Regions from separate parts of the Variovorax sp. J2P1-31 genome, predicted to be linked through region 1. Evidence: riboswitches for the same ligand, from Rfam matches in the RefSeq annotation. Region 1 holds a riboswitch; each other region holds the start of a gene.
The links. Region 1 has a riboswitch for glycine ahead of QTI20_RS16555 (D-amino acid dehydrogenase). Riboswitches for the same ligand answer to the same signal wherever they lie in the genome.
Positions count from the first base shown of each region.

Region 1 (7,903 bases):
TCGCTCCTCGCCGCCACCCTGTCGCTGTCGATCTTCTCGCTGGCCCACGCCGAGACCTACGACGGCGTGCACGCCGCCAACTCGGTCAAGAGCCGCGCCGAAGTCGCCGCCGAAGCCGAGCGCACCGCCGCCTCGCCGAACCAGAACGTCGCCCGCGGTTCGCGCGGCGCCGAGCCCTTCACCTCGACGGCCAACCGCGATGCGGTGTATGCCGATGCGGTCAAGCAAGCCAACGCACCCGACCAGAACGTGTCGAGCGGTTCCAAGGTCAACAGCCGCGTGATCTCGACGATGACGCGCACCTCGGCACCGGTGCAGGCACAGCAGCAGCGCCCTGCCGTCGCCAACTGATCTTCAACTGATCTGAAGACCGAGCCGGCCCGCGCGCAAGCGAGGGCCGGCTTTTTCGCGCGCCTCAGCCTTCGGTGACGAGGCGCGCGCCGGCCCACTTCTGCTGTTCGCAGAGTTCGCGCACCACGTCACGGATCAGCTGGCAGATCGCGCGCTTGGCGTTGGTCATCGGCAGGTGCCGCGAGACGCACAGGCCGAGCCGCCGCACCATCGCATCGGAAGCGATCGCATGCGCGATCAGCCGGCCGTCCTCGACCTCGCGCTGCGCCAGGCCCAGCGGCATGATGGTCGGCCCGATGCCGGCCTCGACCGCGCTCTTGAGCACATAGACCGAGTTGATCTCGGCCGCGATGCGCTGGGCGCGGTACGACCCGGCCTCGAGCGCGGCATCGACGATCCAGCGCGTGCAGTGGCCGTGGTGGTTGCTGGGCAGCACCAGCGGGCGCGCGATGGCCTGCGCCACCGTCACGTCGCCGGGCGGCGGCGCGCCCTCGTCCTGCGCCGAGTGGATCAGCACGAAAGCCTCGTCCACCAGCGGCGTGAAGGCGATGTCCTGCGGCAGCATGCCGGGCGTGAAGACCGCCACGTCGACGCGGCCGCGCAGCATCTGGTCGGCCATGTTGCCGGTCAGCTCTTCGTTGAGGTGGAACACGATGTTGGGGTAGCGCTTCGCCGCGGCCCGCAGCAACGGCAGCGCGAGCGTGGCGGCCACGCTCTGCGGCAGGGCCGCCACCACCGAGCCGACCACCGCATCGGCCGCGCAATGCACGGCGGCCCGCGCGTCCTCGATCTGCTTGGTGATGCCCTGGGCGTACTCGTAGAACACCTTGCCGCTGTCGGTGAGCACCACGCCGTTGCGGCTGCGCAGCAGCAGCTGGGTGCCGAGCTCGGCCTCGAGCTCCGACAGCTGCCGGCTCAGCGCCGACTGCGCCACGTGCAGTTGCAGCGCCGCACGCGACAGGCTGCCGCTGTCGGCGATCGACAGGAAATACTTGAATTGACGCAGTTCCAACGCGGGGGCCTCCGGCGGCCATTGTCGTCGGGCCTGCGCGGCGCGCGGTGTCAGTCGGTGACTTGGAAGGAGACCACCTTGCCCGGGTTGAAGATGTTGTGCGGATCGAAGGCCCGCTTGACCGCGCGCATCAGCGCCACGGTGTGCACCCCGTGCTCCTCCACCAGGTAGGGCATCTTGTGCAGGCCCACGCCGTGCTCGCCGGTCGAGGTACCGCCGTGGCGCAGCGCGCGCTGCACCAGCCGGTGGCTGAAGGCCTCGGCGGCCGCGACCTCGTCGGGCTTCTGCGGATCGAAGAGCACCAGGCAATGGAAGTTGCCGTCGCCCACATGGCCGAACACCGGCGCCAGCAGGCCGTGCGCGCCGATGTCCTCCTGCGTCTCGCCGATGCAGGCCGCCAGCGCCGACAGCGGCACGCAGGCGTCGGTGGTCATGCTGCGGCTGCCCGGGCGCAGCTGCAGCGAAGCGAAATAGGCGTGGTGGCGCGGCGTCCAGAGCCGCGAGCGCTCTTCCTGCCGCGTGGCCCACTGGAATTCGCCGCCGCCATGGCCGGCCGCGAGCTCGCGCACGATGGCCGCCTGCTCGTCGATCTGCGCCTGGCTGCCGCCGAACTCGAGGAACAGCGTCGGGTGCTCGCCCAGCGCGGTGCGGCTGTGCGCATTCACCGCGCGAATCGTCAGCGCGTCCAGCATCTCGGCGCGCGCCAGCGGCACGCCCAGCTGGATGGCCTCGATCACGCAGTCGACCGCCTCGCGCACGGACGGGAAATGCACCACCGCCGCGGCCACCACCTCGGGATGCGGGTGCACGCGCACCGTCGCTTCGGTGATCAGGCCCAGCGTGCCCTCGGAGCCGCAGAAGAGCTGGGTCAGGTTGTAGCCGGCCGAGCTCTTGCGCGCCTGGGTGGCGGTGCGCACGATCTCGCCCTCGGCCGTGACCACCGTCAGGTTGACCAGGTTGTCGCGCATCGTGCCGTAGCGGACCGTGTTGGTGCCCGAGGCCGCGGTCGCGACCATGCCGCCCACCGTGGCGTCGGCGCCGGGGTCGACCGAGAAGAAGAAGCCGGTGCCGGCGAGTGCCGCATTGAGCTGGTTGCGCGTGACGCCGGCCTGCACCGTGACGTTGAGGTCCTCGGTGCGGATCGCGAGCACCTGGTTCATCTGAGAGAAGTCGATGCAGACGCCGCCCTCGACCGCCAGCAGGTGGCCCTCGATCGAGGAGCCGACGCCGAAGGCGATCAGCGGCACCCGTTCGGCCGCGCAGGCGCGCACCACGAAGGCGGCCTCCTCTGTGCTCTGCACATAGACCACCGCGTCGGGCGGCACCGGCAGGTAGGCCGACTCGTCGCTGCCGTGCTGCAGCAGCACCGAAGCGCCGGTGGAGAAGCGTGCGCCGAACTGCGCCTGCAGCTGCGCGACCAGCGCGGGCGAAGGCGAGCGGCGCGGCGCATGCAGCGGCGCGCCCGCCGGGGTGTTCACATCGGTGGACATGGGGTTCCTGTCAAGAAGTGGAGGCAGTCCGTCGCTCAGCGGCCGCCGCGGGCTTGGCCAGCACGAGCACCAGCACGGCGCCGAGCACCAGCAGGCCGGCCAGCATGTGCAGGCCCGAGTCGGTGCTCTTCGTGATGTCCTTGATCACGCCGATCAGGAAGGGCGCGGCAAAGCCCGAGAGGTTGCCGAAGGAGTTGATGAAGGCGATGCCGGCCGCCGCGGCCGCGCCGCCCAGGAAGCTGGTCGGCAGGCCCCAGAACACCGGCAGCGTGGCCATGATGCCCATGGTCGCGATGGTCAGGCCGACCATGGCCCAGACCGCGTTGCCGTGCATGGCCACGCTCAGCACCAGGCCCAGCGCACCGACCACCGCGGCGACGGCCGAGTGCCAGCGGTGCTCGAGCCGGCGGTCGGCGCTGCGCGCCACCAGGTACATCGCGAGCACGCCGAAGGACCAGGGGATCGCGCTCAAGAGGCCGATGTCCAGCGCGCCCTTCACGCCGATCGACTTGATGATGCTGGGCAGCCAGAAGGAGATGCCGTAGAGCCCGGCGGTGAAGGTGAAGTACACCAGCGCCAGCAGCCACACGCGGCCGTTGGTCAGCACGCTGAGCACCTTGGCCTCGGACTTGCCGCTGCCGTCGGCCGCGATGTCGCGCGCGATCAGCTCGCGCTCGGCCGGTTCGAGCCAGCGCGCGTCCTTCACGCGGTCGTCGAGGTAGCGCCAGACCAGGAAGCCCATCGCCACCGTCGGCAGGCCCTGCAGCAGGAACAGCCACTGCCAGCCCTGCCAGCCGTTGACGCCGGCCATGCTCTGCAGGATCCAGCCCGAGAACGGGCCGCCCAGGATGCCGGCGAAGGGAATGGCGGCCAGGAACAGCGAGGTCGCCTTGCCGCGGCGCGCGGCCGGGTACCAGTAGGTGAGGTACAGGATGATGCCGGGGAAGAAGCCGGCTTCGGCCGCGCCGAGGAAGAAGCGGACCAGGTAGAAGGACATCGGCGTGGTCACGAACATCGTGCCGGCCGACAGCAGGCCCCAGGTCACCATGATCCGCGCGATCCAGCGCTTGGCGCCGACCTTGTGCAGGATCACGTTGCTCGGCACCTCGAACAGGAAGTAGCCGACGAAGAAGATGCCCGCGCCCAGGCCGTAGACGGCCTCGCTGAACTGCAGCGCGTCCTGCATCTGCAGCTTGGCGAAGCCGACGTTGACGCGGTCGAGGTAGGCGACGATGTAGCAGACGAAGAGCAGCGGGATCAGCCGCCAGCTGACTTTTCGGTAGACCGCGTCGGCGGCGAGGGAGGTGCCGGCGCCCGAGGCGGGGCGCGGCATGGCAGAGGTGTTCATGGAGAAGGTCCCGGGTGGCAACCGGGCATGTTCTCACGCCCGGCGATGCGCGAATGGTCGCGCGCGCACCGCCGTCGGCCGCAGCGGGTTAACGCGGAAAATTCATAGCGATTGGCGAAGCACGCATCTCGCGCCGAGATGGCTCAGGCCGCGCCGCCGCGCCGCTGCGGCGCCAGCACGGGCGCCACGACGGTGCGTGCCGGGGTCGGGCCGCAGAAGGCGAAGTCGACCTCGGGCCGCCGGCCCGACATCAGCTCGGCCAGCGCGCGGCCCGAGCCGCAGCCGTGCGTCCAGCCCAGCGTGCCGTGGCCGGTGTTGAGGAACAGGCCCTCCACCTTGCTGCGGCCGATGTAGGGCACGTTGCCCGGCGTCGCGGGGCGCAGCCCGGCCCAGTAGCTCGCGAGCTCGGGCCGGCTCACGCCCGGGAAGATATCGAGCGTGCGGCGCACGATGGCCTCGCAGCGCACCGGGTTCAGCGACAGGTCGTAGCCGTTGAGCTCGGCCGTGCCCGCGATGCGCAGCCGGTCGCCGAAGCGCGAGAAGACCAGCTTGTGCTCGTCGTCGGTCAGGCTCACGCTGGGCGCCCTGGCGGCATCGAGGATGGGCAGCGTCGCCGAGTAGCCCTTGGCCGGGTAGATGTCGAGCGGCACGCCCGCGCCGCGCGCGAGCTGCGCACTGAAGCTGCCCAGCGCGAGCACATAGGCATCGCCCTGCACCACCTCGTACATGCCGCTCTCGCTCGCGATCTCCACGCCGCGCATCGCGCCGCCCTCGGTGCGCAGCCGCTGGATGCGCACGCCGTAACGGAACTGCACGCCCTGCTCGGCCGCCTTCTGCGCCAGGCCGGTGGTGAACTTGTGCACGTCGCCCGATTCGTCGGCGCTGGTGTAGGTGGCGCCGGCCAGCCGCGGGCGGATTGCGGCCATGGCCGGGTCGATGCGCACCACCTCGTCGGCATCGATCACCTGCCGCTCGCAGCCCAGCTCGCGCATGATGCGCGCGGGTTCGAGCGCCAAGTCGAACTCTTTCTGGCTGGTATAGAAGTGCAGGATGCCCTTCGTCAGGTGGTCGTATTCGATGCCGGTGTCGCGGCGCAGCTGCTGCAGGCTGTCGCGGCTGTAGGTGCCCAGGTTGAGCAGCTGCACCATGTTGCGGGTCGAGCGCTTCGCGCCGCATTCGCCCAGGAACTTGAGGCCCCACAGCCATTGCGCGGGGTCGGCGCGCAGCCGGAACAGCAGCGGCGCATCTTCCCGGCCCAGCCATTTCAGCAGCTTGAACGGCGCCGAAGGATTGGCCCAGGGCTCGGCATGGCTCACCGAGATCTGGCCGCCGTTGCCGAAGCTGGTCTCGCGCGCCGCGCCGGCATTGCGCTCCAGCACGGTCACGTCATGGCCGGCCTGCCGCAGGTACCAGGCGGTGGCGACGCCGATCACGCCGGCACCCATCACGATCACTTTCATCATCATCTCCAGTTCAAAACGCAAAAGAAAAAGGGCCGGCGACCAGGATTGGTCGTCGGCCCCACTGTCCTTTTGCCTGAGAGATTCACCGCGCCCTGCGACGCGGTTTGCACCTTCGGCGGCGGCTCGGCATGACGCCGGCAGCACTCTCCAGTTTGATGATGAATCCAGTACGGGACCTGAGCGTTTCGGGGTTGCGCCTTCGGTAGAACGAACCTCGCGGCCCGTCGCTTCTCCTGGATGGCTCGATTATCCGGGCATTGCGCCTCGGCTGGCAACCGCGCGGGCTTCACACCACGATCGGCGGGCCCAAAGAAAACGGCCCCGAAGGGCCGTCGTCATCATGCTGCGAACAGCAATTACTTCTTGGCGGCAGCCTTCTTGGCCGGTGCCTTGGCGGGAGCCGCAGCGGCCTTGGCCGGCGCCTTGGCGGGTGCGGCAGCCTTCACGGGCGCCTTGGCGGGCGCCTTCGCAGGAGCGGCGGCAGCCTTCTTGGCCACGGGTGCGGCAGCGGGCTTGGCGGCCGGCTTCGCTGCGGGCTTGGCAGCCACGGCAGCCTTCTTGGGTGCGGCGGCCGGCTTCACGGCGGCGACCTTGTCGGCCTTGCGCTTGGCGGCCTTGGGGTCGATGGCGGCCTTGAAGGCAGCGCCCGGAACGAACTTCGGCACCTTTTGTGCGGCGATCTTGATCTTCGTGCCGGCTTGCGGGTTGAAGCCCGAACGTGCAGCGCGTGCGACTTGCTTGAAGGTGCCGAAGCCAACGATCTGGACCGGGTCGCCCTTCTTGACCGCGGCGACGATGGCGCCGGTGATGGTCTCCAGGATACGGGCCGCTTCGGCCTTGCTGGTGTTGTGGGCGGTGGCGATTTTCTCGACGAGTTCGATACGGTTCACTGAATTTTCCTAAGATGAATTGGCCGTTTCTTTCAACGGCCGCAAGGCCTGATACGGCTGCAATGCGGCGCGGAGTGTAGCCGGAGCCGCAGCGGTGCTGCGGAAATCGCCTTCCATGCACCCCTCGAACTCGCCCGGATTCATGCACTCTCCAGACCGCCCATGCCCCGGCGACCCCTCTGGAAAGTACCCTCGGATGGCCATGCCCGTCCATCGCACCCGTGTGGCATCGCCGCCGATGCAACGCATGCGCATCGGGCGCCGGCGCCACGGATGGCGCGCGAACGGCACGGTCGACATCACGCTTCATCGCTCCCCAAGCCCATCCTGGCGCCGCGTCGGCAGGGTCATGCAGCCGACCCGGGACCGCGGCAACCGCCTCGGCCTCAGCACTCCACGATGTTCACCGCCAGCCCGCCGCGCGAGGTTTCCTTGTACTTGGTCATCATGTCGGCGCCGGTCTCGCGCATGGTCTTGATCACCTGGTCGAGGCTCACGTGGTGCACGCCGTCGCCGTACAGCGCCATGCGCGCCGCGTTGATGGCCTTGACCGAGGCCACGGCGTTGCGCTCGATGCAGGGGATCTGCACCAGGCCGCCCACCGGGTCGCAGGTCAGGCCCAGGTGGTGTTCCATGCCGATCTCGGCCGCGTTCTCCACCTGCGCGGGGCTGCCGCCCAGCACCGCGCAGAGCCCGGCCGCGGCCATCGAACAGGCCACGCCGACCTCGCCCTGGCAGCCCACCTCGGCGCCGGAGATCGAGGCGTTCTCCTTGTAGAGCAGGCCGATGGCCGCGGCGGTCAGCAGGAAGTCGACGACGCCGCGCTCGCTGGCACCGGGCACGAAGCGCATGTAGTAGTGCAGCACCGCGGGCACGATACCGGCCGCGCCGTTGGTGGGCGCGGTCACCACGCGTCCGCCCGCGGCGTTCTCCTCGTTGACGGCCAGCGCGAACACGTTGACCCAGTCGATGACCGTGAGCGGATCGGCCATGGCCCCGCGCGGGTCGCCCAGCCGCCGGACCAGCGCCGCGGCCCGGCGCCGGACGCGGAACGGGCCGGGCAGCACGCCGTCGGTGCGGCAGCCGCGCTCGACGCAGGCCTGCATCGTCCGCCAGATCCGCAGCAGGCCGGCCTCGGTCTCTTCATCGCTGCGCCAATGGCGCTCGTTGCGTCGCATGACGTCGCCGATGCTGCAGGCGTGCTGCGCGGTCAGCCGCAGCAGGTCGGCCCCGCTGTGGAAAGGCCATTCGAGGATCTCGGTGTCCGGCGCGATCGCCTTCTGCCGCGACCCGTCGACGGCCACGGTCTCGCTGACGACGAAGCCGCCACCCACCGAGTAGTAGGTCTT
Region 1 is NZ_JASZYA010000002.1:1,164,321-1,172,223, reverse strand. It holds gene QTI20_RS16575 (DUF4148 domain-containing protein) at 1-351, shown strand, start outside; gene QTI20_RS16570 (LysR family transcriptional regulator) at 416-1,363, opposite strand; gene QTI20_RS16565 (FAD-binding oxidoreductase) at 1,414-2,853, opposite strand; gene QTI20_RS16560 (MFS transporter) at 2,864-4,201, opposite strand; gene QTI20_RS16555 (D-amino acid dehydrogenase) at 4,345-5,661, opposite strand; glycine riboswitch at 5,716-5,825, opposite strand; gene QTI20_RS16550 (HU family DNA-binding protein) at 6,021-6,554, opposite strand; gene QTI20_RS16545 (L-serine ammonia-lyase) at 6,941-7,903, opposite strand, start outside.

Region 2 (7,903 bases), on a different contig from region 1:
AGCAGGATGGCGACGAAGGTGCCCATCTCGACCATGCCGTTGCCGCCGGTGAGTTCGCGCGCCGCCAGCACCTGCGGCAGGTAGGCGAACTTGACCGGCCCGAACAGCGTGGAGTGCAGGCCCATGAGGAACACGCAGGCCAGCAGCACCACCGGATCGGCGCGGAAGAAGCCCCAGGCCGCGAGCACCATGATCGCGATCTCGAGGTTCTTCACGAAACGGATGATCGTGGTCTTGTCGTACTTGTCGGTGAGCTGGCCGGCCGTGGCCGAGAACAGCAGGAAGGGCAGGATGAACAGCGCCCCGATCACCAGGCCCGCCATGGCGGGCGGCATCCAGCTGACCTGCAGCTGGTAGGTCACCATCACGGTGAAGGCGAACTTGAACAGGTTGTCGTTGGCCGCGCCCGCGAACTGCGTCCAGAAGAAGGGCGCGAAACGCCGCTGCTTCAGCAGGGCGAACTGGTTGGCGTGGGCATCGGATGCCATGGCGGATGTTGTCATTCGAATGTCCCGTTGGGGCCCCTTAGGCCGGCGAGGCGGCTGCGCGTGGATTGTGCCGCAGGGGCCGGCGGCCGAAGGGCCCGCAGCATCTGCAATGCGGGCCAGCCTGCGCAGGCCGCGGCCAGATGCTTGAGGCTGTGGCCCGACACCAGCTGCCCGGTCGCCTGGTAGATCGCGTCATCGCCCAGCTCCAGCAGCTTGGCCACGCCGTAGCAGCAGATGACCGCGCCGAGCTTCAGGCCGAGCGCGCCCGGCACCGGCCGCAGCAGCGCCAGGCCGAGCACCAGCGCCATCCCGCCGAACTGCAGCACGGCCCAGGGCAGCACGTTGCCGCGCAGGTGGCAGGCCGCCAGCGCCAGCAGCCCTGCCACCAGCATGCCGCAGGCCACCGGCCAGGCGACCCGGCGGCCGATGCGCTCGCTGACCGCCAGCCCGACCATGCCGGCGAAGGCGACGGCCATGCCCAGGCGGTCGGCCGTCAGCCGCAGCGCATCGGGATGCAGGTGGTAGAAGGCCGAGCCGAACGCGGTCAAGACCAGGCCAACAAAGAAAAGCCTGGCACAGCGCCGCACCGCGGCCGTGCCGGCCGACGCCCCGTCGAGGCGGCGCAGCCGGAGCAGCCCCCAGACGCCCAGCACCGCGAACGGCAGGTTGCTCAGCACGTCCATCGCATGGGGCAGGCCCCGCCAACCGCGGCCGTCGGCAAAGCCGGTGCCGGCCATCGGATCGGGCAGCGCGGGGCCCAGGCAGGCGGCGAGCACGCCGAGCAGCAGGGCGGCCAGAAGTACGCGCTCGCGGGGGTCGAGCGTGGCCGGGAAACGGGGAGGCGTTCGGTTCATGGCGCGAATCTAGGCGCCCGCACCCGTGCATTGGCATCGAAAATCGATACGGTCCGCCGATCGCATCCGATCGGTATCGTCTTGCAATACCCTACTGCCCATGAGCACCACCGTCGATCTGGTTCAGGCCCTGAAGAACGAACTCAAGAACGCCCGCATGACCTATGCCGACCTGGCCCGGTCGCTGGGCATGGCGGAGTCCAGCGTCAAGCGCATGCTGGCCAAGTCCGACATGCCGCTGAGCCGGGTCGACGCGATCTGCCGCGCGCTCAAGATGGATTTCGCCGAGCTCGCGCGCCGCGTGGCCGACGCCCAGCCGCTGCTGCGCGAACTCACGCTCGAGCAGGAAAAGGCCGTGGTGCGCGACAAGAAGCTGATCCTGGTCGCGATCAGCGTGCTGAGCCAGTGGACGCTGGAGCAGATCGTCGGCGCCTACCGCCTGAGCGAGGCCGAGTGCATCGCCTGCTTCGCCCAGCTCGACCGCATCGGCATCATCGAGCTGCGGCCGCTCAACCGCTACCGGCTCAAGCTGGCCAAGACCTTCCGCTGGCGCCCGCACGGACCGGTGATGAACTTCTTCCGCGACAACGTGGTGCTCGACTATTACAGCGGCGGCTTCGACGGGCCGGCCGAGGGGCTGCTGCTGGTGCACGGCTCGATCAGCCGGGCGCTGGCGCCCTCCTTCCTCGAACGGCTGCAGCGCGTGGCGCAGGATTTCGCGCAGCAGCACCAGACCGACCAGAAGCTGTCGCCCGACGACCGGGAGGGCTATACGCTGCTGCTGGGCATGCGCAACTGGGAATTCGAGGCCTTCACCCGCCTGCGCCGGAACTGAAAAACGGGTCTGTGGCGCCGATGCCGCATATTCACCCGCATATCTTGATGAGTATCGATTACATATTTATTGAATTTGTCAAGACGGGTAAACTCCTATTTCTGCAGAAAAGAGGGCCCACGGGCCCCACCGCACGCGCAAACTCCCATGAACGCCGAGGTGAACCGCCCTGCCGGTTCGACGACTGCCTCGTTTCGATTCGCCGTCTGAAGAGCCATCGCCCCCGCGCGATGCACCGAAGGAGCAAACCCGTTGCAGGGCGCAACGGGCGAATCTCTCAGGTACCCAGGACAGAGGGAGCGGCAACCTGAACCCCGGGCCGGGCGTGCACGACAGCGTGCGCCGGTCCGCCGTTTGTGCCTTCCCACAAGGAACCGGACCATGCGCGTGATCGTTCTGGGCGGCGGTCTTCTCGGCGTCGCCTCGGCTTACTACCTCCAGCAGCTGGGCCACGAGGTCACGGTGATCGACCGCCATGCGGCGCCCGCCGCCAAGGCTCGGGGCATGGCGAGCGCGCCCTCGCGCCCGCCGCTGGCGCCCCCGCCCGCGCGCAGCCTGTGCCGCACCGCGATCGACGGACTGCGCCGCCGGCTGCACCGCGTGTCCGGCTACCTGACGGGCGTGCGCCAGCGGCCGGCCACGCGCCTGGAACACATGGTGCGCCTGGCCACCTACAGCCGGGAGACGGTGCACGAACTGCGCAAGGAAGCCGGCGTCTCGCAGGACCTGCGCAGCGCCGGATGGATGCGCGTCTACACCGATGCCAAGGCCTTCGAGGCCTTCACGCACAGCGTGCGCCGGCTGCAGGCGCTGGGCTGCTCGCTGCAGCTGCTGTCGCCCGAACAGGCCATCGGCATCGAACCCTCGCTGCAGCACCTGCACGGCCAGCTCGCCGGCGCCGCCTTCACGCCCGAGGACACCTCGCGCGACCCCGCGGCCTTCGCGGCCAGCCTGGCCTTCATGTGCCGCGCCGCCGGCGTGCGCTTCCTGATGAACCACTCGGTGGTCAAGCTGCATGCGCGCGACGGCCGCATCGACCATGTGGAGCTCGCCAACCTCGACGGCGAGCGCAGCATGCTGCGCGCCGACGCCTATGTGCTGGCGCTGGGCACCGGCAGCGTGCCGCACGCGCAGGCGCTGGGCATCGCGATGCCGATGCGCCGCATGCGCGAGTACAGCATCGTGCTGCCGATCCAGGACATGGCGGGCGCGCCGCAGGTGATGCTCAACGACCGCCACGAGCGCCTGCGCATCCGGCGCATCGAGACGCCCGAGGGCGAGCGCCTGCGTGTGTGCTGCACGGTGCGCCTGGCCACCGACGCACAGGACCTGCCCGACTCCACGCATTTCGCGCGCATGCTGGCGCGGGTCGAGACGCTGCTGCCGGGCGTGGTCGACCCGTCGCGCGCCGAGTTCTCCAGCACGCTGCACGCGCGCAGCGCCAGCGGCATGCCGCTGATCGGCCGCACGCCGCTGCGCAACCTGTTCCTCAACGCGGCGCCCGGTGCGCAGGGCTGGGTCAACACCTGCGGCGCGGGCAAGTCGATCGCACGCATCGTGAGCGGGCTCTCGCCCGAGGTGGAATTCGCCTTCGCCAAGGGCTGAAGAAGCCCGGGCGGCGGGCTCAGTCGGTGACGAACACCGTCAGCACGCCGGTGTAGCCGTACACATGGTGGCGGGCGATCTCGCCGGCCGCGAAGAAGCCGGTCAGCGGCACGTCGCCCAGCGCATGGCGCACGATCTGCATCTCGGCGCCCGGCGCGCCGAAATGCGCGCCGCCGCGCCCCGAACAGCTCACGTACACCGCGCCCGCGATGCGGCGCGCCGGATGCGGCGCGGCCTCGGCCTCGCCGGCCGCGACGGCGCGGGCCGTGGCCAGCGTCTGCTCCTCGGGCTCGAGCTCCTCGCGGATCTCGGCGCAGATGCGCATCAGGTCGGCGCGCGCGGCCTGGGGGCTGCGCCGGCAGAAGCTCATGCGCATGCCGGCCTCGGCCGTGTCGGCGATCGCGATGCCGCGGCGCGTCGGGTCGAGGCCGATGATGTGGCGCACCAGCACGTCGGCCCCCAGGTCGCCGGTGCGGCGGATGCCGTCGCTGCCGGCGTCGACCAGGCCGACCAGCGTGGCGCGCACCACCTCGATCGCCTCCTGCGGCGCATCGAGCGAGATCTGCAGGTCGGCCAGCAGCACGTCGAGCGCGGGCTCGCCGTCCAACTGCAGCAGCAGGTTGCCGTCGGCCTCGGTGATCTCGCGCTCGCGGGACACCGGCTCGCAGCCCTGCGTGACGCGCGACACCAGCCGCACGCCCTCGCCGAACACCACGCCGGACATGCCGCCCGAGAACACGCCGCGCGCGGCGCCGTGGCCGCGGATGTTGCCGTTGCCGCCCAGCGCGAACTGCAGCGCGCCGCGGCGCCCGGACGACAGGCCGCCGAACAGGTAGCCGGTGTCGGTGCGCCCGGCCATCTCGCCGACCAGCTCGGCCAGTTCCGGCGTGCCCGGGTCGGCATGCACCAGCGCCGTGTGCGCCTCGAAGCCGCTCATCTCGGAGCTGCCCAGCGGCGCCACGCCGGAGAACACGCGGTACTGGTCGCTGGGCAGCGCGCACAGCATCACGCTCAGCGCCGGCTCGTCGAAGTACTCGGCGTTGTTGGCCGCGACGCCGAAGCCCACGGTGCCCGACCAGTCGGTGATCTCGGGCAGTTCGGCCCCGAGGTGGTCGAGGATGTCCTGCGCCTCGGCCGCGTAGTGGTCGGTGATGTAGAGCAGGCCCAGCGTGGGGGCGGCGGCGTAGTCGGGCAGCGCCATCTGCGCGCGCAGCTGCGCGAGCGCGAGGCCCGCCGCCATCCGCCATTGCGGATGGGTGGCGTGGCCGGTGGGGAAAAGCTTCATGCGCGCGGTCCGGGGTCCTGGTGGGAGAAAAAAGAAAAGGGCTCAGCCGCGCGCGCGCCGGGGCGCGGCCGCGGCGGGAGGCTTGGCGGCCGCCGCCTTGCGCGGGGCGGTCTTGCGAGCGGGCTTCTTGCTGGCGGCCGGCTTGGCCTTGGAGGGCTGTGCCGGTGTCGCGCCCGGCATCTTGGCGTGGGCCGCCTCCTGCATCGCGGTGCTGGCGATCTGCTGGAACTGCTGGGTCAGCGCGTTCCACCACTGCAGCGGATCGACCACGCCCGGTGCCGCGGCCGCCTTCTCGCCAGCGGCCTCGGCGGCGGGTGCGGGCGCCGGTTCAGGCGCGGGCGCGGGCGCGGGGGACGGCGACGCGACGGGCGCCTCGGCCGGTGCCGCCGCCGGCCGGGTGAAGACCTTGGCCAGGTCTTCCATCTGCACGTTCATGCCCCGCAGCGTCGACAAAGTCATCTTCTGCACCTCGAGCGCCTGGATGGTGGCCTTCAGCGCATGGCCGTTCTGCTCGAGCCAGTACTGCACCGTCTTGAGTTCCTGGATGCGCTTTTCGAGTTCCTCGACGCTGAGCGTGGGCGCCACCCAGTTCGACAGGCTGGGCATGCCGCTGGCGGCAGCACCGCCGGTGGCCGTGTTGCCGGCCAGCCCCTTGAGAAAATCGAAGCCGGGAACGAACTGGCTGAAGGCAAAAGGGGAATTCGCGTCGCTCATGGCTGTCTCCGGCAGTGGTGGGCACCAGCTTACCCCAGGCCGCTGGCGCGCGGCGCGCCCACTCAGTGGCGGTGGGCCGGTGCCGCGGCCCCGGCGGCGGCGCCCGGGGCAACGCTGCGCACCGGCACGTTCAGCGCCAGCGAGCTCCTGGCGCCCTTGGCGTCCTCGAACTGCAGCGTGATCGGCAGGGTCGCGTCCTTGACGATGGGCTGCTTCAGGTCCATCAGCATCAGGTGGTAGCCACCCGGCTTGAGTTCGACCGTGCGGTGCGCGGGCAGCTCGACGCCGGACACGCCGCGCATGCGCATGGTGTCGCCTTCCATCTTCATTTCATGGACCTCGGCCACCCCGGCGGCCGGCGTGCTCGCGCCGACCAGCTTGAGGCCTTCGTGCGCCGTGAGCTTCATGAAGGCGCCGGTGCCGCTCTGGCCGGGCACGGCCGCGCGGACCCAGGCGTCCTGGACGTCGACCGGCGCGGCCGTCTGGGCCCCGACCGACGCACAGGCGACGAGCGCCATGCAGGCGGCGGCGCGGCGGAAGGTGGTGTTGAAAGTCATGCGGGAACTCCTTGGAGACAGGAAAAGGCGGGGGGTCGAAGGGCGGCGGCGGCCTGCGGGGCAGGCCTGCGGGGCAGGCCTGCGGCGTCTCGCGCGGCGAGGCGAGACAGGCACAGGGATCAGGCGCGAAGCGGCGGCCCGCGGGCCGGCAGCGGCGCGGCGGCGAGCGCCACGCGCGCGGCTTCGACCGATCGCGGCAGGCGCCCGCGCGGCAGCGGCGCCGTAGCCAGCGCCTCGGAAGCAGCGTGCGGCGGCGCCCCGCCCGGCAGACACAGCGGGCAGTCGAGGTGGCCCGCGCCGAGCTCCTGCACGCCGTCGGCCGTGTGCACCACCATCTTCACGGCACCGCTGCTGGCGCACACCAGTTCCAGCGCCTGCGACTGCAGCAGCGGCGATGCCGCGGCCGCACCCAGCGACAGCACGAAACTCCAGAGCACGAGGCCGCCCAGCGCGCCGAGACGGCGGAAGCAGAGGAGGTGGCGCAGGAGGGCGGGCATGGGAGCGGCGATTATGGCGCCGGCACCTGCCGCGTCACCCGGAAGCCCCGGGCCGCCAGCAGGGCCGGCAGGCCCTTGGGCCCGACCATGTGCAGCGCGCCGACCGCGGCGAAAACGCCGCGCCCCTGGCCATGCAGGCGCGCGATGCCCTCGGCCAGGCCGGGGTTGCGATCGTCCAGCAGGCGCTGCAGCGCGCGCTCGTCGGTCGCCGTCTTCACGCAATCGCACCATCGGCGGTAGTCGGACAGCTTCTGCCAGTCGCTGGAAGCCCAGACGGTGGCCAGTTCGGCGCCGAGCGTGCGCGCCTGGCCGGACTCGAGCTCGTCGAGGGTCTCGTCGACCTGCGCGCCCTCCTCGGCCTCGCTGTCGCCGGCCAGGGCCTTCAATTGCATCTGCGCATCCTCGAGCGCGACGACCGGCCTGGCGTGGCGGCGGGCATAGACGCCGAGGAAGTGCTCGCTGCCCCATTCCGAGAACATCCCGTCGTGGCGCACCGCCAGCCCGGCCAGCGTGGTGGCCTGCAGGATCGGCCGCAGGCGCGCCAGCGCATCGGCCGGCAGGCAGGCGATCGCGATCTGGCGCTCGAGCCGGCGCCGGCGATCGGGCGTGAGGATGCGGGCCACGGCGGCGGCGTCGAGCGGCGCGGTGAACACCGCCAGCGTGGCCGGGTCCGACAGGTCCAGTTCCAGCGCGATCACCTCGCTCCGGCGCAGCGCCGCGCCCACCTTCGCACCGGGTGGGATCCAGCTCGGCTTGCCCACATGCATGGTGCCGTAGAGCCACGAGCTGTGGCCGTCCTTCTCGAGGCGCCACAGGAAGCCCCGGTCCTGGGGCGGCTTCGAGGCGTCCTGCACCGCGTCGCCTGCGGGCGTGGGCACGGGCACGCAGACGGCCGGCGCCTCCGCCGCCAGCGCCGCGCCCGCCATGCCCAGGGCCAGCCAGGCCGCCGCGATGCGCCTAAACAGGCGCGCCGCGCCTGCGCATCGAAACGATTGGAAATGGCGCTGCAGGCGCATGGTCTTCCCCGGGGGCCGAAGTATGGATTTGGTTACAAGGCGGCTATGCTGA
Region 2 is NZ_JASZYA010000003.1:1,015,800-1,023,702, forward strand. It holds gene QTI20_RS24615 (MFS transporter) at 1-503, opposite strand, end outside; gene QTI20_RS24620 (hypothetical protein) at 500-1,342, opposite strand; gene QTI20_RS24625 (helix-turn-helix domain-containing protein) at 1,443-2,177, shown strand; glycine riboswitch at 2,374-2,481, shown strand; gene QTI20_RS24630 (FAD-dependent oxidoreductase) at 2,559-3,782, shown strand; gene QTI20_RS24635 (FIST signal transduction protein) at 3,802-5,067, opposite strand; gene QTI20_RS24640 (PhaM family polyhydroxyalkanoate granule multifunctional regulatory protein) at 5,110-5,781, opposite strand; gene QTI20_RS24645 (copper chaperone PCu(A)C) at 5,844-6,338, opposite strand; gene QTI20_RS24650 (hypothetical protein) at 6,458-6,835, opposite strand; gene QTI20_RS24655 (TraB/GumN family protein) at 6,847-7,851, opposite strand.
Region 2: another riboswitch for glycine. It lies ahead of QTI20_RS24630 (FAD-dependent oxidoreductase); the one in region 1 lies ahead of QTI20_RS16555 (D-amino acid dehydrogenase).

Region 3 (7,903 bases), on a different contig from region 1:
CCAGCTCGAAGCCCATCTGCTCCAGGCCCGCGGCCAGCACGGCGGTGAGCGCGGCCACGCGCTGCGCGATGCGCAGGAGGCCTGCCGGGCCGTGGTAGACCGCGTACATGCTCGCGACCACCGCCGGCAGCACCTGCGCGGTGCAGATGTTCGAGGTGGCCTTCTCGCGCCGGATGTGCTGCTCGCGCGTCTGCAGCGCGAGCCGATAGGCGGGCGCGCCGTGCACGTCGACGCTCACGCCCACCAGCCGGCCCGGCAGCGAGCGCTTGAAGGCGTCGCGGCAGGCCAGGTAGGCCGCGTGCGGGCCGCCGTTGCACATCGGCATGCCGAAGCGCTGGGTGGTGCCGCAGACGATGTCGGCGTCCCATTCGCCGGGGGGCGTGAGCAGCGTGAGCGCCAGCAGGTCGGCCGCGACGCACAGCGCCGCGCCGCAGGCGTGCGCATGGCCGGCCAGCGGGCGCAGGTCGTGGACCTGGCCGGTGGTGGCCGGATACTGCGCGAGCACGCCGAAGAAGTCGCAGCTCGCCATCAGGTGCGGCAGGGTTTCCGAGGCGGTGCTGACCTTGATCTCGATGCCCAGCGGCGCGGCGCGCGTGCGCAGCACCTCGATGGTCTGTGGATGGCAGTCACCCGCCACCAGGAAGACGTTGCTCTTGCTCTTGACGCTGCGTTTGGCCAGCGTCATCGCTTCGGCCGCCGCGGTGGCCTCGTCGAGCATCGAGGCGTTGGCGATCGCCATGCCGGTCAGGTCGCAGACCAGGGTCTGGAAGTTGACCAGCGCCTCCATGCGGCCCTGCGAGATCTCGGCCTGGTAGGGCGTGTAGGCCGTGTACCAGGCCGGGTTCTCGAGGATGTTGCGCAGGATCACGCCGGGCGTGTGCGTGCCGTAGTAGCCCTGGCCGATGAAGTTGCGCGCCACCTGGTTCTTCGCCGCCATCTTCCGCAGCTCCGCCAGCGCATCGGCCTCGCTCGCCGCGGGCGGCAGCCGCATCGGCTTCGAGCGGCGGATGGCCGCGGGCACGATGCCGTCGATCAGCTCCTGCCGCGTGGCCGAGCCGATGACCGGCAGCATGCGCGCCTCGTCCGCGGGCTCGATGCCGATGTGGCGGGCGATGAACTCGTCGGCGGTATCGAGTTCGCGCAGGGTGGGGAAGGCGGTGGAGGGCATGGCGGTGGGAGGAAGACGGGAGGGGACGGGTACGGGTACGGGTACAGGACGCAGAGGACGCGGAGGTTTCGCAGAGGGCGCAAAAAGAAATACCAAATTTCTGTTCAGATTTTTCTGCGTCCTCTGCGCAATCTTTGCGTCCTCTGCGTCCGGATGTCCGCTTTCAGCGGCGCATCAGGATTCCGCGGCGAACTTGTCGTAGTCGGCCGCTTCCAGCAGCGCATCGAGCTGCGCCGGCTCGCTGAGCTTGACCTTGAAGAACCAGCCGCTGGCCAGCGGGTCGCTGTTGGCCAGCGAGGGGTCGGCGCGCAGCGCTTCGTTGACTTCGGTGATCTCGCCCGACACGGGCATGAACACGTCGGCCGCGGCCTTGACCGACTCGACGACGCCGGCGACCTCGCCCTGCGCGAAGGTCTTGCCGACTTCGGGCAGGTCGACGAAGACCACGTCGCCCAGCGCGTCCTGCGCGTGCACGGTGATGCCGACGGTGGCGGCATCGCCCTCGGCCGCGACCCATTCGTGGTCCTTGGTGTACTTGATGCTCATGGTGAAAAGACTCCTCGTGGAAAAAATGTTCAGGGGTGCAGAGCCTAGCCGGCTCCGCGGGCTTCAGCCGCGGTAGTAACGGGTCGGAACGAAAGGCAGGGTCGAGACTTCCATCGGCACCGGCTTGCCGCGCACGATGGCCTGGATGCGCGTGCCGGGCTCGGCGAAGGCCGTGGCCACGTAGCCCATGGCGATGCAGCGGTCGGCCGAGGGGCCGAGCAGGCCGCTGGTGACGCTGCCGATGTCGTGGCCTTCGAAAGACTGCAGCAGCGTGCCGTCGCGCACCGGGATGCGTTCCAGCGCGACCAGGCCCACGCGCTTGCGCGTCAGGGTGTGGTGGTCGGTGTGGCCGGCCGCGCCGGTCGTGGCGGCGGCGAGCTGGGCCAGGATCCGGTCGGCACCCGGGAAGCCGCCCGCGCGCGCACCGCCCGCGCGGCGCACCTTCTGGATCGCCCAGTGGAGCGAGGCCTCGACCGGGGTGGTCGTGGTGTCGATGTCGTTGCCGTAGAGGCACAGGCCGGCCTCGAGCCGCAGCGAGTTGCGCGCGCCCAGGCCGATGGGCTGGACCTCGGGCTGGGCCAGCAGCAGCCGGGCCAGGGCGTCGGCGTCTTTCGCGGCCACCGAGATCTCGAAGCCGTCTTCGCCGGTGTAGCCGCTGCGCGTGACGAAGGCCGCGATGCCGCCGATCCGCACCGCGCCGCCGGTCATGAACACGAAGCGCTCGATGCCCGGCGACAGCCGCGCCAGCGTGGCCGCGGCCTGCGGGCCCTGCAACGCGAGCAGCGCGTGGTCGGGCAGGGGCTGCACCGCGCAGCGCGCGCCGATCCGCTGCCGGATGTGGGCGATGTCGGCCACCTTGCAGGCGCCGTTGACGATCACGAAGAGCGAATCGTGGCCTTCGTTGAAGAACATCAGGTCGTCGAGGATGCCGCCCGCGTCGTCGAGCAGCAGGCCGTAGCGCTGCTTGCCGGGCGCCAGGTCGATCACGTCGACCGGCATCAAAGTCTCGAAGGCGGCCGCGGCGTCGGGGCCGACCAGGCGCAGCTGGCCCATGTGCGAGATGTCGAACAGGCCGGCGGCGGTGCGCGTGTGTTTGTGTTCGGCCATCAGGCCGGCCGGGTACTGCACCGGCATCGAATAGCCGGCGAAGGGCACCATGCGGGCGCCGAGTTCGACGTGCAGGTCGTACAGGGGTGTCTTGAGAAGCTGGATGTCGGAGGAAGCAGCCACGGGGCACTCTAAAGGGGCAGTCGAAATCCATGGCTGCAACGCCACGGGCCACCCCTGCTGTCCGCTTTACCTGAGAGATTCGCCCCACGATCGGGGTTTGCTCCTTCGGTGGGCCGCTGCATCGTTTCCGGTACGGCGGCCTCTCTCCAGCAAGGAAACGCCGGTGGTCACCGGCGCCTCGTCAGTCCTTTTGCCTGAGCGTTCGGGGAAACCCCCTGCGCCTTCGGCGGCCCCGTCGCGCGGGGCTCTCTCCTGACCCCGCGAGTGTAGTGGATCGCCGGGGGCAGGGCGGCGTGTCAGTGAACGATGTCGGTGAGCGGCAGCAAGCGGTCGATGCGCTCGCGCAGCGACGCGGCGCGCTCCGGCCCGGCGCTCTTCTCGACCTCGGCCAGCATCAGCGCGGCGATCGCCAGCATGGATTCGCGGTCGCGGGCCTCGCGCAGCGCGTCGCGGATCTGCTGCGCGAGCGCCGGGTCGCGGCGCACGAACATGCGTTCGCAGATGTCGAACAGGAACATGCGCGTGGTGGCCAGCGATCGCTTGCCGTCGAAGGTGTCGGCCGCGCTGGCCGGCGGCAGCTGCACCGCCACGGGTGGCGCCTCCGGCGCCTGCAGGTAGCCCCTCTGCACCAGCGCCTCGATCGCCTGCGCGGCCTCGTCGCGGTTGCTGAACAGCGGGCTGAAGTCGCTCAGCGTGCGCCGGCCGTCGGCCATCAGCAGCAGCGCGCGCTCGCGCTGGCTCAGGGTGCGCCGCCCGCCATGCAGTTCGTCGCGCGCCTTGTCGGTCTTGGTGGGAAACATGGCAGCCACGGCCTCGGGAGAGCAGGGAGCGCAGCATCGCCCGCCGCGGTGACATCCTCGTGAATGTCCCGCGGCCCCGTCGCCTCAGGCCGCGGCGGCTTCGGGCGCGACCGGCTGCGGCGTCCGGTTGCGCATGCGCAGGGCCAGCACGGTCGCGACGCAGAGCACGCACAGCACCGCGGTCAGCGTGACGCCGAGGCCACGCGCATCCGACAGCAGGCCGAACAGCGGCGACACCAGCCCGCCCACCGACAGCGCCAGCCCCAGCGTGATGCCGCTGGCCGTGGCCGGGTTGCGCGGCAGGTAGTCCTGCGCCAGCGTGACCTGCGCCGCGAAGGGCAGGAACATGCTCATGCCCAGCAGCGCGGTGCAGGCCAGGGCCCAGCCGGCCGTCGGTGCCAGCACCAGGCCGGCAAGCGAGGGCAGCGCCAGCAGGTAGCCGGTGCGGATGGTGCCCATGCGGCCGATGCGGTCGATGCGGTCGCCGAGCCAGCCGCCCAGCAGCACGCCCACCGCGCCCGCGGCCGTGAAGCCGGTCAGGGCGGCCGCGCCCTGGAAGCTGGTGCCGTGCAGGTCGCGCGTGATGCGCAGCGACAGCATCGACAGCACCGTGACATAGGGGATCGACCAGCCCACGATGGTGGCCACCAGCAGGCTGAAGGCGCGCCAGTCGTTGTTCGGCTTCAGCAGATGGCTGCCGGCCTGGCGCGCGGCCGCCGCCTTGGCCGCGGACGCGGCACCGCGGCCGGCGTTGGCGACCATCCACACGATGCCCATCGCCAGCGCGGGCAGCCCGAGCAGGTAGCTGCGCGACAGGCCCCCGCCGCCGATCACGGTGGCGGCGAGCACCGGCGCGAAGGAAGCGCCGATGGTGCCGCCCACCGAGAACACGCTCATCGCCTTCTGCGAAGCGCCGCCGGCCGCGCGCGCGGCCACGGTGGCCGGCGGATGGTAGGCCGCAATGCCCAGTCCGCACAGCACCATGGCGATCCAGGTCAGCAGGTAGCTCTGGCTCAAGCCCGCCAGCACCACGCCCAGCGCCGCCACCAGGAAGCCGACCGGCACCAGCCAGCTGCGCGGGTGGCGGTCGGCATAGAGACCGAACAGCGGCTGCACCACGCTCGACAGGCCGGTGGCCGCGAGCATCAGGCCGCTCACGGCCGTGTAGCTGTAGCCGCGCTCCAGCACCATGAAGGGCAGCAGCGCGGGCACGAGGCCCTGGTAGAGGTCATTGACGGCATGGGTGCCGGTGAGCAGCCCGAGTCGGCGCTTGTTCATTCGATCGCTTCTTTCATGTGTGCCAGAGGGAAAAAGGCATCGTAGGAAGCGATGGAAAGATGATCTCGCTACGAATCGGCAAGAATCGTCGCGAAATGGACAAACCGATCCCGCCGCTCAACCTGCGCCCCGAAGAAGGCGAGTCGACCCCGCGCGCCGTCGCGGTGCTGGCCACCGACCCCGAGGGCGACGCCTTCATCCCGCCGCACACGCACCGGCGCGGACAGCTGATCCACGCCATCTCGGGCGTGATGCTGGTGAGCGCCGCGGCCGGCAGCTGGGTGGTGCCGACCGGGCGCGGCGTGTGGGTGCCGGGCGGCATGGAACACCAGATCCGGATGGCGGGCGAGGTGCGCATGCGCACGGTCTTCGTCGAGCCCGGCATGCGCGCGGACCTGGGCCGCCGCTGCCGCGTGATCGAGGTCGGCGAACTGCTGCGCGCATTGATCGTCACGGCCGCCGCGCTGCCGCTGGACTATGCGCCGGGCGGGCGCGACGAGCGGGTGATGGAGTTGATGCTCGACGAGATCGAGGCCGCGCCCGCCTTGTCGCTGCACGTGCCCATGCCGCGCCATGCGCGCCTGGCCGCGCTGTGCGAGGAACTGGTGCGCGACCCCGCGCTGCCGGCCACGCTCGACGACTGGGCGCTGCGCCTGCACATGAACCCGCGCACGCTGGCCCGGCTGTTCCAGCGCGAGACCGGCATGAACTTCGGTGCCTGGTGCCGGCAGGCGCGGCTGCTGCTGAGCCTGCCGAAGCTGGCGGGCGGGGCGTCCATCCTGGCGGTGGCGCTGGCCCACGGCTACGAGAGCCCGAGCGCCTTCACCGCGATGTTCCGGCGCACGCTCGGCGTGCCGCCGAGCGTGTACCTGCGCCGCGACTACCTGGCGTAGACCAGGTCGCGCAGGGCCAGCGAGACCCAGGGCACGTAGGTGATCACCATCAGGCAGGCCAGGATCACGAGCACGAAGGGGATCAGGTGCTTCACGATGCGGTCCAGCGAGATGCGCGCCACCGTGCAGGCCGCGAACAGGTTCACGCCGAAGGGCGGCGTGATCATGCCCAGCGCCAGGTTGACGACCATGATCAGCCCGAAGTGCACCGGGTCGATGCCGAAGTGCACCGCCACCGGCGCCAGGATCGGTGCCAGCACGATGATGGCCGCGCTGGTCTCGATGAACATGCCGATGATGAACAGCGCCGCGTTCACGCCCAGCAGGAACATCGCCGGCGACTGGAGCACCTCCTGCAGCCAGTGGCCGATGGCGTCGGGCACGCCGGCGCGCGTGATCAGGAAGGCGAACAGGCCGGCGTTGGCGATGATGAACATGATCACCGCCGACGACAGCACCGACTTGCGCAGGATCACGTACAGGTCGGTGATCTTGATCTCGCGGTAGATCACCATGCCCACGATCAGCGCATAGAGCACGGCCACGGCCGAGGCTTCGGTCGGCGTGAACACGCCGCCGTAGATGCCGCCCAAAATGATGACCGGCATCAGCAGCGCCCAGCCGGCCTGCCACAGCGCGGGCCCGAAGGCCATGCGGCCCTCGCCGTCGTTCTTGCCCCAGCCCTTCCACTTGCAGTAGATCCAGACGAAGAGCATGAGCGCGAGGCTGATCAGGATGCCCGGGCCGAAGCCCGCGATGAACAGTTCGCCGATCGAGACTTCGGCGCTCACGCCGTACAGGATCATCGGGATCGAGGGCGGGATGATCACGCCCAGCTCCGCGCTGGTGGCCTGCAGCGCCGCGGCGTAGGAGGTCGGGTAGCCGTGCTTGATCAGTGCGGGGATCAGGATGGCGCCGATCGCGAAGGTGGTCGCCACCGACGAGCCCGAGACCGCCGCGAAGATCATGCAGGTCAGCACGCAGGTCATCGGCAGGCCGCCCTGCACGCCGCCCACGATGCTCTTGGCGAACTCCACCAGCCGGCGCGAGATGCCGCCGGTCTCCATCAGGTTGCCCGCGAGGATGAAGAAGGGGATCGCCGCCAGCGGAAACTTGTTGATCGAGTTGAAGATCTCCTTGGCGGAGATCAGCATGTTGGCGCCCGTCACCTGGATGCCCAGCACCGAGGCCAGGCCGATGGACACCGCCACCGAGACCGACAGTGCGAAACACAGCACCATCGTTGCGACCATCACCGGCGTCATTGCGCAGTCTCCAGCTCGAGCCGCTTCGGGTCGAGGAAATTGCCGGCGATGCCGAACAGGGAGAAGACGGCGCCCACCGGCAGCGCGAGGTAGGCCCAGACCATCGACAGGCTCTCGAGCCCGGCCATGGACTGCACCCGGCCGCGCATCGCGTAGTCCCAGCCGTACCAGAGGATCACCAGCATCAACGTCAGGGCCGCGAGGCTCACGACCGCGTCGAGCACGCGCCGAAAGCGCGGCGGGCTCCAGCGGTAGAGCACGTCCACGCTGACCATCGCGCCCTGGCGGAAGGCCATGGGGATGCCGAGGAAGACCATCCAGATCAGGCTCACCCGGATCAGGATCTCGCTCCATTCGGCGGGTTGTTCGAGCACGAAGCGCGTGACGATCTGGAACACGCCCAGGGCCGAGGCGACCACCAGCATCAGGCAGGCGAGCACCATCGACGCCGTCGTCGTCCAGCGCTCCAATCCAAGGAATTTTTCTTTCATCTCAAAGCCGTTCGAGAAAACAAAAAAGCCCGCCGGTTGCGCGGCGGGCCCCGAACCGTCCCGCGAAGGGACGGCGGCCCGAGCCTTACTTGACGTCGCGGATCTTGTCGAGGTTGGCCTTGCCGAACTGCTTCTCGAAGTCGGCATTGACCGGCGCCAGCATCGCCACGAACTTGGCCTTGTCGATGTTGTCGATCACGGTCATGCCCTGGGCGCGGAGTTCCTTCACGCC
Region 3 is NZ_JASZYA010000001.1:2,364,800-2,372,702, reverse strand. It holds gene gcvP (aminomethyl-transferring glycine dehydrogenase) at 1-1,168, opposite strand, end outside; gene gcvH (glycine cleavage system protein GcvH) at 1,343-1,714, opposite strand; gene gcvT (glycine cleavage system aminomethyltransferase GcvT) at 1,778-2,944, opposite strand; glycine riboswitch at 2,992-3,104, opposite strand; glycine riboswitch at 3,125-3,201, opposite strand; gene QTI20_RS11005 (hypothetical protein) at 3,241-3,744, opposite strand; gene QTI20_RS11000 (MFS transporter) at 3,829-5,022, opposite strand; gene QTI20_RS10995 (AraC family transcriptional regulator) at 5,118-5,915, shown strand; gene QTI20_RS10990 (TRAP transporter large permease) at 5,903-7,180, opposite strand; gene QTI20_RS10985 (TRAP transporter small permease) at 7,177-7,671, opposite strand; gene QTI20_RS10980 (TRAP transporter substrate-binding protein) at 7,757-7,903, opposite strand, start outside.
Region 3: another riboswitch for glycine. It lies ahead of gcvT (glycine cleavage system aminomethyltransferase GcvT); the one in region 1 lies ahead of QTI20_RS16555 (D-amino acid dehydrogenase).